DNA from 4 places in the Chromobacterium sp. HL1 genome. Region 4 is predicted to be linked to each of the others. Evidence: predicted binding sites of a transcription regulator. Region 4 holds the regulator's gene; each other region holds the start of a gene.
What was found. Region 4 encodes FNR, which switches genes on or off when oxygen is low (the NO sensors DNR and NnrR bind a similar motif). Its sites were predicted from a motif close to TTGATNNNNATCAA; they were not measured.
Positions count from the first base shown of each region.

Region 1: a site for FNR is predicted at 1,166-1,179, ahead of AB1Z25_RS15960 (FeoA family protein). Genes of this name have one in related genera too.
Region 2: a site for FNR is predicted at 875-888, ahead of AB1Z25_RS07855 (quaternary amine ABC transporter ATP-binding protein). Genes of this name have one in related genera too.
Region 3: a site for FNR is predicted at 1,325-1,338, ahead of ccoN (cytochrome-c oxidase, cbb3-type subunit I). Genes of this name have one in related genera too.

Region 1 covers NZ_CP162399.1:3,542,606-3,544,805, forward strand. The annotation lists gene feoB (ferrous iron transport protein B) at 1-847, opposite strand, end outside; gene AB1Z25_RS15960 (FeoA family protein) at 844-1,107, opposite strand; gene dcd (dCTP deaminase) at 1,283-1,852, shown strand; gene AB1Z25_RS15970 (glutathione peroxidase) at 2,124-2,200, shown strand, end outside.
Region 2 covers NZ_CP162399.1:1,683,363-1,685,562, forward strand. The annotation lists gene AB1Z25_RS07850 (FAD-binding oxidoreductase) at 1-487, shown strand, start outside; gene AB1Z25_RS07855 (quaternary amine ABC transporter ATP-binding protein) at 931-1,977, shown strand; gene AB1Z25_RS07860 (ABC transporter permease) at 2,058-2,200, shown strand, end outside.
Region 3 covers NZ_CP162399.1:734,488-736,687, forward strand. The annotation lists gene ccoN (cytochrome-c oxidase, cbb3-type subunit I) at 1-1,198, opposite strand, end outside; gene AB1Z25_RS03350 (M61 family metallopeptidase) at 1,671-2,200, shown strand, end outside.
Region 4 covers NZ_CP162399.1:3,715,320-3,717,519, forward strand. The annotation lists gene AB1Z25_RS16930 (DUF1853 family protein) at 1-742, shown strand, start outside; gene fnr (fumarate/nitrate reduction transcriptional regulator Fnr) at 802-1,548, opposite strand; gene hemN (oxygen-independent coproporphyrinogen III oxidase) at 1,658-2,200, shown strand, end outside.

The DNA of each region.
Region 1 (2,200 bases), 170 kb from region 4:
TCAGCACCGTCGACACCCCCTGCCAGATGCCGTCCAGCGCCAGGCTCTGCACAATCTCGGGCAAGGGCGCGAGCAAGGGCGTCAGCGCCTGCTCCTTGATCCAGTCCAGGCCGGCGCCGGCCAGCTCCTGCAATGGGGTGCCGATCTGATACGTCAGATTGAACAGCAGCGCCATCAGGGCGAAGAACAGCGGCAGGCCCAGCCATGGATGCATCAGCCAATGGTCCATCTTCTCCGTCAGCCCCGCCGGCAGCACGGGCGGCAAGGCCCAGCACCCAGCCAGCCGCCGCTTGGCCTCCGCCATCGCCTCCCGGGTGTCCGGCACCGCGTCCAGCCTGGCGCGCGCCGCCGGGCCGCCGTCGTTGGCCAGCCGGTTCAAACCCGCCATCAGCGGCGGCCAGCCTTGCATATGCCGGGCCGAGGCCAGAAACACCGGAGCGCCCAGGCGCTCCGACAAGCGCTCCACATCCAGGCTCACGCCCAGGGCTTTGGCCTCGTCGGCCATATTCAGCACCACCAGGCAGTTGAGGCCGCTGGCCAGCACCTGCAAGGCCAGCGGCAGTTGCCGGTCCAGCTGGCTGGCGTTGAGCACCAGGACCGCGCCGTCGAAGGCGCTGGCCAGCAGCACGTCGCGCACCACCGCCTCGTCGTCGGAATAGCCGGTCAAATCATTGACGCCGGGCAAATCCACCAACTCCACCATGTGGCCGCCCAGCAACAGGCGCGCGCTGCTCAACTCTATGGTCAGGCCCGGCCAGTTGCCGACGCGCTGCGACATGCCGGTCAGACGGTTGAACAAGGTGGACTTGCCGGTATTGGGCAGGCCGATCAGGGCGAAACGCTTCATACCGCCACCCTTGCCACGATGAGGCGCGCCAGGCTGCGGCGCAGCAGGAAGCGCGTGGCGCCGACGTCCAGCAATAATGGCCCGCCCAAGGGCGCCGCCCGACGCAGATAAAACCGGCAGCCCGGCTCCAGGCCAAAGGCGGCGACGCGGCGCATGGCCTCTTCGGCCAGCTCCAGGCTGTCGACCACGCCGTGGCGTCCGGCGGGGAATGCATCCAAAGTCAACATGATGATCCGATCAAGAACGAGAATGGTTTGCATTAGTATATCCAGCCGAACCCCGTCGAATATCGGCAAACCGCGGCAATTCCCGCCCTGCTTGACCTGCATCAATAGCATTGTCCTATCCGGATCGACGATGGATTATCGATAGCCGGCCACTGCGCTTGCGGTTAAAATCGCGGACAATCAATCGACAAGCTACGGGCCCAAGACAATGAGCATCAAATCGGACAAGTGGATTCGCCGGATGGCGGACGAGTACAAAATGATCGAACCCTTCGAGCCCAACCAGATCAAGATGGTGGACGGCCAGAAGGTGATCTCCTACGGCACGTCCAGCTACGGCTACGATATCCGCTGCGCCGACGAATTCAAGGTGTTCACCAATATCAACAGCACCATCGTCGACCCGAAAAACTTCGACCCCAATTCCTTCGTGGAAGTCTCCGGCAAGGGCTATTGCATCATCCCGCCCAACAGCTTCGCGCTGGCCCGCACCGTGGAATACTTCCGTATTCCCCGCTCGGTGCTGACCGTCTGCCTGGGCAAATCCACTTACGCCCGCTGCGGCATCATCGTCAACGTCACCCCGTTCGAACCGGAATGGGAAGGCTATGTGACGCTGGAGTTCTCCAACACCACGCCGCTGCCGGCCAAGATCTACGCCAACGAGGGCGTGGCCCAGGTCTTGTTCTTCGAATCCGATGAAATTTGCGACGTGTCCTACAGCGACCGCGCCGGCAAATACATGGGCCAGGTGGGCGTGACCCTTCCGCGCCCCTGAAACGCTTCCCGCCAGCAAAAAAGGGATGGCTTAGCCATCCCTTTGTCATTTAAATCCCGCCAAATCCGTCCTCGCAATTTCACCTTAATGTTCTAGGATAAACAGAGGGTTAGCTGACTTTCCCGGTTGGTCGGCCCTTGTACAGCAATTGATTTCTTCTTGGGGCGTAGCGGTTCCCCCTTGCCGTTGCGCCCCTTTTTTTTATCCGCCGATCCCATTGCCCTGCCTCCGGTTTCTTGCCATGATCTTCGCTTTGGCGAAAGGCGGAAATATGCCGGACATATATGATTTTTCCATTGAGTCTTTAAACGGGCAGACCCTGCCGCTGGCGAGCTATCGCGGCAAAGT
Region 2 (2,200 bases), 2.0 Mb from region 4:
CGGCCGGCTGGACCGGACGCTGATCGAGCGCATGGCGCCGGATCTGCACGCGCGCCAGGTGTTCTGCTGCGGTCCCGCGCCCTATATGGCCGCGGTGCGCGAGCTGCTGCGCCAGTGCGGTTTCGACATGAGCCGCTATCACGAGGAAAGCTTCAATTTCGCCGAACTCAGCGCGGCGCCGCCGGACGAGGCGGTGCGGACGCCGCAGCCCGGCGTCGAGGGCCGCGGCTTCAATGTGCGCTTCGCCAAAACGGGGGACGATTTATCGGTGGCGCCGGGGCAGACGGTGCTGGCGGCGGCGCTGGCCAAGGGCATGCGCCTGCCGGCCTCCTGCACCCGCGGCGTGTGCGGCAGCTGCAAGAGCCGTCTGCTGGAAGGCCGGGTGGACATGCGGCACCAGGGCGGCATCCGGCCGCGCGAAGTGGAGCAGGGTTATTTCCTGCCTTGCTGCAGCCTGCCCTTGAGCGATCTGGTGGTAGATCGCTGAGCGCCTGTCCAAAGTCTCGCGAGCCAGGCTGAAACAAGGCGAAAACGAGCGAAAAAGCGGCATGTACAAGCGGCATTGCGCGTTTTGAGCGAGTACTCACCGTACAACGCTTCACGAAGCGCCGCCGTCTTTGACCGCTTCCGCGCGCGCGTCCGTCGCCTCCCCGTCCTTCACGCCTGCCCGGCCGCGGCCGGCGTTTTTGTTTTTGCCGCCGGCGGCGGATTGCGGTTTTTTTACGACACAGGCCGGCCGGGCCGGAGACGAAAGCCGGCGCTGGATTTGGCGGCCAGGCCTATGCCGGCCGGTTTTGCGCGCGGATGTCGGATTTGGACGGCTTGTTGTCGGAATACCCTTACTTGGCCCAGCCCTTCCTTCCTATCTTGAACCTTGATTTACATTAAACATTCTTCGAATTGTCAGCGGCCGCGCCGAAGGGAGCCGGGATGCAAACGATCAAGGTCGAGGTCAGAAACCTCCACAAGGTGTTCGGCGGCAAGCCGGCGGAAGTGATGTCCTTGCTGCGGGCCGGCGAGAGCAAGGACGAAGTGTTTCGGCGCACCGGGGCGGTGGTGGGCGTCAACGACGTGTCGTTCTCGGTGCGCGCCGGCGAAATCTTTGTGCTGATGGGCCTGTCCGGCTCCGGCAAATCCACGCTGATCCGCCTGATCAACCGCTTGCTGGAGCCCAGCGCCGGCCAGATCCTGCTGGACGGCCAGGACCTGACCCGGCTGTCGCCCAGGCAATTGGTGGCCTTGCGCCGCCGCGACATGAGCATGGTGTTCCAGAGCTTCGCGCTGATGCCGCACCGCACGGTGCTGGACAACGCCGCCTTCGGCCTGGAAGTGGCCGGCCTCGGGCGCAAGGCCCGCGAGGCGCGGGCGCGGGAAGTGCTGGAGCAAGTGGGGCTGGCCGCCTTCGCCGGCAAGTACCCGCATCAGCTCTCCGGCGGCATGCAGCAGCGGGTGGGCCTGGTGCGCGCGCTGGCGGTCAATCCCTCGCTGATGCTGATGGACGAGGCCTTCTCGGCGCTGGACCCGCTCAAGCGCGCCGAGCTGCAGGACTTGCTGCTGCAATTGCAGCGCGAGCAGCGCCGCACCATCGTCTTCGTCTCCCATGATCTGGAAGAGGCGCTGCGCATCGGCAGCCGCATCGCCATCATGGAGGGCGGCCGGCTGGTGCAGGTGGGCAGCCCGCGCGAAATCATCGAATGCCCGGCTGACGACTATGTGCGCAACTTCTTCAAGAGCGTGGACACCTCGCGCTATCTGCAGGCCAAGGATCTGATCGAAGCCGCGCCGCCGCCGCGCGCGACGGCCGCTCCGCACGTGGAGCCGTCCTGTAGCCTGTCCGATGTGCTGTTGCGGCTCCAGGGGCAGGCCGAACCGCTGCAGGTGCGCGACGACGACGGCCGCTGCCTGGGCGTGATCACCCCCAGCAGCGTGCTCAACAAGCTGTCCCAGCACCGCCCTAGCGCGGCCGCCCACCACTGAACCCCAACGGGCGTCGCCGGCGCGGGGGCGTGTGGCTCTCGCCGTCCTGAGCGCGTCCGGCGAGACGAGGAGCACGCCGCATGGCCGACACCAGTCCCCAGTCCCCGCTGCCGATAGGCAGCTGGGTCAACCAGATCATCCATTTTCTGCTGGAAAACAACGCCGGCGCCTTCGACGCCGTCGGCGGCGGCATCGACTGGTTCGCCACCCAGGTGGAGACCTT
Region 3 (2,200 bases), 2.2 Mb from region 4:
CGGAGATCCACAGCGCGGCGATGTACAGCACCACGCCGACGGTGGCGAGCCAGAAATGGGCTTCAACCAGCTTCAGGCTGAACATGGATTCGCGGCCGAACAGGCGCGGAATCAGGTAGTACATGGAACCGATGGTGATGAAGCCCACCCAGCCCAGCGCGCCGGAGTGCACGTGGCCGATGGTCCAGTCGGTATAGTGGGACAAGGCGTTGACGGTCTTGATCGACATCATCGGGCCTTCGAAGGTGGACATGCCGTAGAAGGACAGCGAAACCACCAGGAATTTCAACACCGGATCGGTGCGCAGCTTATGCCAGGCGCCGGACAGCGTCATGATGCCGTTGATCATGCCGCCCCAGCTCGGAGCCAGCAGCACCAGGGAGAACACCATGCCTACGGACTGGGTCCAGTCAGGCAGGCTGGTGTAATGCAGGTGGTGAGGACCGGCCCACATATAGGTGAAGATCAGCGCCCAGAAGTGCACCACGGACAGGCGGTAGGAGTAAACCGGACGGCCGGCCTGTTTCGGGATGAAGTAGTACATCATGCCCAGGAAGGCGGCGGTCAGGAAGAAGCCCACGGCGTTGTGGCCGTACCACCATTGCACCATGGCGTCCACGGCGCCGGAGTAGGCGGAGTAGGATTTCCACAGCGACACCGGCACGAAGGCGGAGTTGACGATGTGCAGCAGGGCCACGGCCAGGATGAAGGCGCCGTAGAACCAGTTGGCCACGTAGATGTGCTTGACCTTGCGGATGGCGATGGTGCCGAAGAAAACGATGGCGTAAACAACCCAGATCACCGCGATCAGCAGTTTGATCGGCCATTCCAGCTCGGCGTATTCCTTGCTGGTGGTCAGGCCCAGCGGCAAGGTGATGGCGGCCAGCACGATCACCAGCTGCCAGCCCCAGAAGGTGAAGGCGGCGAGCTTGTCGGAGATCAGCCGGACGTTACAGGTACGCTGCACCACGTAATAGGAGGTGGCGAACAGGCCGCAACCGCCAAAGGCGAAGATGACCGCATTGGTGTGCAGAGGACGCAGGCGGCCAAAGTGGAACCAGGGGCCGAAGTTCAATTCGGGCCAGACCAGTTGGGCCGCAATGATGACGCCCACCAACATGCCGACAATGCCCCACACGACGGTCATGATGGCAAATTGGCGCACCACCTTATAGTTATAAGTGGATTGCGTTTCCATTTAGGGTTTTCTCCAAGGTTGCTAACTCAGAACGTGACATATCTAATCGGCGGCTTGAAGTCCGGGAAACTGTCCCCATCTGTACCGATGTGACTGTATCCAGACGATGCCGCAGGGAAAACGACTTTTATTAAAATCAAGCGCTTGACCCAGATCGCAGCGGTACTGATGTCTGTATTAGCAGTTCATCCCGTATTGCGACAGCGCAATTTCCCCATTTAGTTAACCCGGCATTCTAAATCAATTACCCATATCGGGCCAGTTTGGACGGCCGGGGGATGTCGCTTTCCCATTTGTCTTTATTTATGTCTCAAGCGAGCGTGACAGTTCTTGCAAATACTGTTGCTACTGACCGAGATTGTATTGTCTGGCGGCCCAGCCTTCTTGACCTGGATCAAGATGTCATAAAACGCAGCGTTTACCCGCGGCAAGTGCTAAAATCAGAAGGTTTTGCAACGATTGCAGGCAGATCATGACCGTTTCCGTCCGCTACACCCTATGTCCGAGCGCCCCGGAGGCGCATCTTTTCGAGGTCGTCCTGACCGTTTCCCGGCCCGCCAAGAATGGCCAGATTTTCTCATTGCCGGCGTGGATTCCCGGCAGTTACATGATCCGGGAGTTCTCCAAACATATTGTGGAAATTCGCGCGGAATCCGCGGGAAAAGCGGTGCGGCTGGTCCAGCTGACAAAAAACAGTTGGCAAGCCGCGCCAGTCAAGGGCTCGTTGGTTCTACGCTATAAAGTTTATGCGTTTGATCTGTCGGTGCGCGGCGCTTATCTGGACGCGCAGCGCGGCTTCTATAACGGCAGCAGCGTTTTCCTGGCGGCGGACGGCTACGAGAACGAGGCTTGCGAGGTGGAGATCCTGCCGCCGGAAGGCAAGGCCTACGCCGATTGGAAGGTGGCGACCAGCTTGCCGGCGCGCGGCGCGGACAAGAAAACCGGCTTCGGCGGCTATCAGGCCGCCTCTTACGACGAGTTGATCGACCACCCGGTGGAACT
Region 4 (2,200 bases):
CTGGCTGGCGCGCCAGCCCACCCGCCGTCTGGGCCATTACGCGGAACGGCTGCTGTCCTTCTGGTTCCGGCTGGCGCCGCACATCGAACTGGTGGCCAGCAATCTGCCGGTGCGCGCGCCGGACGGCCGCACCGTCGGCGAGTTCGACTTCCTGCTGCGCCTAGACGGCCAACCGCTGCATCTGGAAGCCGCCAGCAAGTTCTATCTGCAACTGGGCCGCAGCGCGGACACCTTGACCGGCCCCAGCCTGCGCGACGCCTGGGCGCTGAAAGCCCATAAACTGCAAACCCAGCTGCGCCTGTCCCGCCACCCGGCGGCGCAAGCGACGCTGCCGGCGGGCTTTGAGGGCTGCGCGGTCGGCGCCCGGCTCAGCGGCTGGCTGTTCCACGCCCGCGACACCGCGCCGGAAGCGCCGCCCGGCGCCCAGCCGCTGTACGGGCAATACTGGCCGCTGCGCGGCGACTGGCCGGCGTTGAATGCGGATTCGCGCTGGGCCTGGCTGCCCAGGCTCAGTTGGCTGGCGCCGGCGCGCCGCTCGCGGGAACACACCGCCGACGCGGCGGAACTGCGCGCGCGCCTGGAACAGGCCGAGGCGCCGCAGCTGCTGGCCGAACTGCAGCCCGGCCCCGACGGCGACTGGCATGAAGTGGCCCGCGGCTTCGCCGTGCCGCCGGGCTGGCCTCAGGAAGCGCCGCTGTCGCGGCTGCTGCTGCAAATCGCGGACTGCGCGCCGGCCCCATGAAAAAAGGCAAGCCCGAGGGCTTGCCTTGCGTTTTCCATCTGTCCGCCCGCGCGGCGGAATCAATGTCCGTTGGCGTGAGCGCAGCCGGAAATCAGCGCCTTCAATTCGTCCACCATCACCAGTTGGATGTGCTTGTGATCGACGGTGATCCAGCCTTGCTGCTGGAACTTGGACAGCGTGCGGCTGACGGTTTCCAGCTTCAGGCCGAGGAAGCTGCCGATTTCCTCGCGGCTCATGCGCAGGATGAAGTCGTTGGCGGCGAAGCCGCGGGTGGACAGACGCTGCGACAGATTGAGCAGGAAGGCGGCCAGGCGCTCTTCCGCCTTCATGTTGCCCAATAACAACATTACATTCTGATCGCGAACGATCTCGCGGCTCATCAGACGGTAGAAATGGTGCTGCAGGGTGGGAATTTCGCGGCCCAGGCTCTCCATGCGGCTGAACGGCAGCTCGCACACCTCGCTGTCCTCCAGCGCGATGGCGTCGCAGCCGTGCACATTGGCGGAAATGCCGTCCAGGCCCATCAGTTCGCCGGACATATGGAAGCCGGTGACCTGCTCGCGGCCGTCCTGGCTGGCGACGCTGGTCTTGAAGAAGCCGGTGCGCACCGCGAACAGCGAACGGAAGCCTTCGCCGCTGCGGAACAAGTACTCGCCGCGCTTCAAACGGCGGCTTTGGCGGATCACCGCGTCGAGCTGGGTCAGCTCCTCGCGGTTAAGCCCCACAGGTAGACAAAGTTCCTTCAGGCTGCAGTTGGAGCAGGAGACCTTCAGGTTATGCAAAGAGATATGGTTCTGATCGGACATGGCATGTTTAGTACAAGCTTGCGATGAAGCTTGACCCTTATCAAAGCGAAATTCGCAGGATTTCCGCAAATTTACCAGTCCACCAGAGGTTTTGCCATCCAAATACGACATGAAGACCACCCACCCATTTTCTCCTGCCCATTTTGAATTCGACCGCGCGCTGATTGAGCGCCTCGACGGGACAGGTCCTAGATATACGTCATACCCGACAGCGGATCGCTTTACGCCGGGTTTTGCCGAAAGAGACTACATCCACTGGCTACGGCAGCGCAGCATCGGCGCCAACCGGAAACCTTTATCATTGTACGCTCATATACCTTTTTGCAACACTATCTGCTACTACTGCGGTTGCAACAAGATCATCACCAAGGACAGCGGCAAAGCGGACTTGTACCTGGACTACCTGGAGAAGGAGGTCCGCATGATCGCCTCCTGTCTGGGCCGCCGCGAGCAAGTGATACAGCTGCATTTCGGCGGCGGCACCCCCACTTTCTTGTCCGACGCGCAACTGGAACGATTGATGACCTTGCTCAAGACTCATTTCGAGTTCTTGAAGGAGGGGGAGTATTCCATAGAAATAGACCCGCGCAAAGTCAGCGCGGCGACAATCTTCAAACTGGCCGAACTCGGCTTCAACCGCATCAGCGTCGGG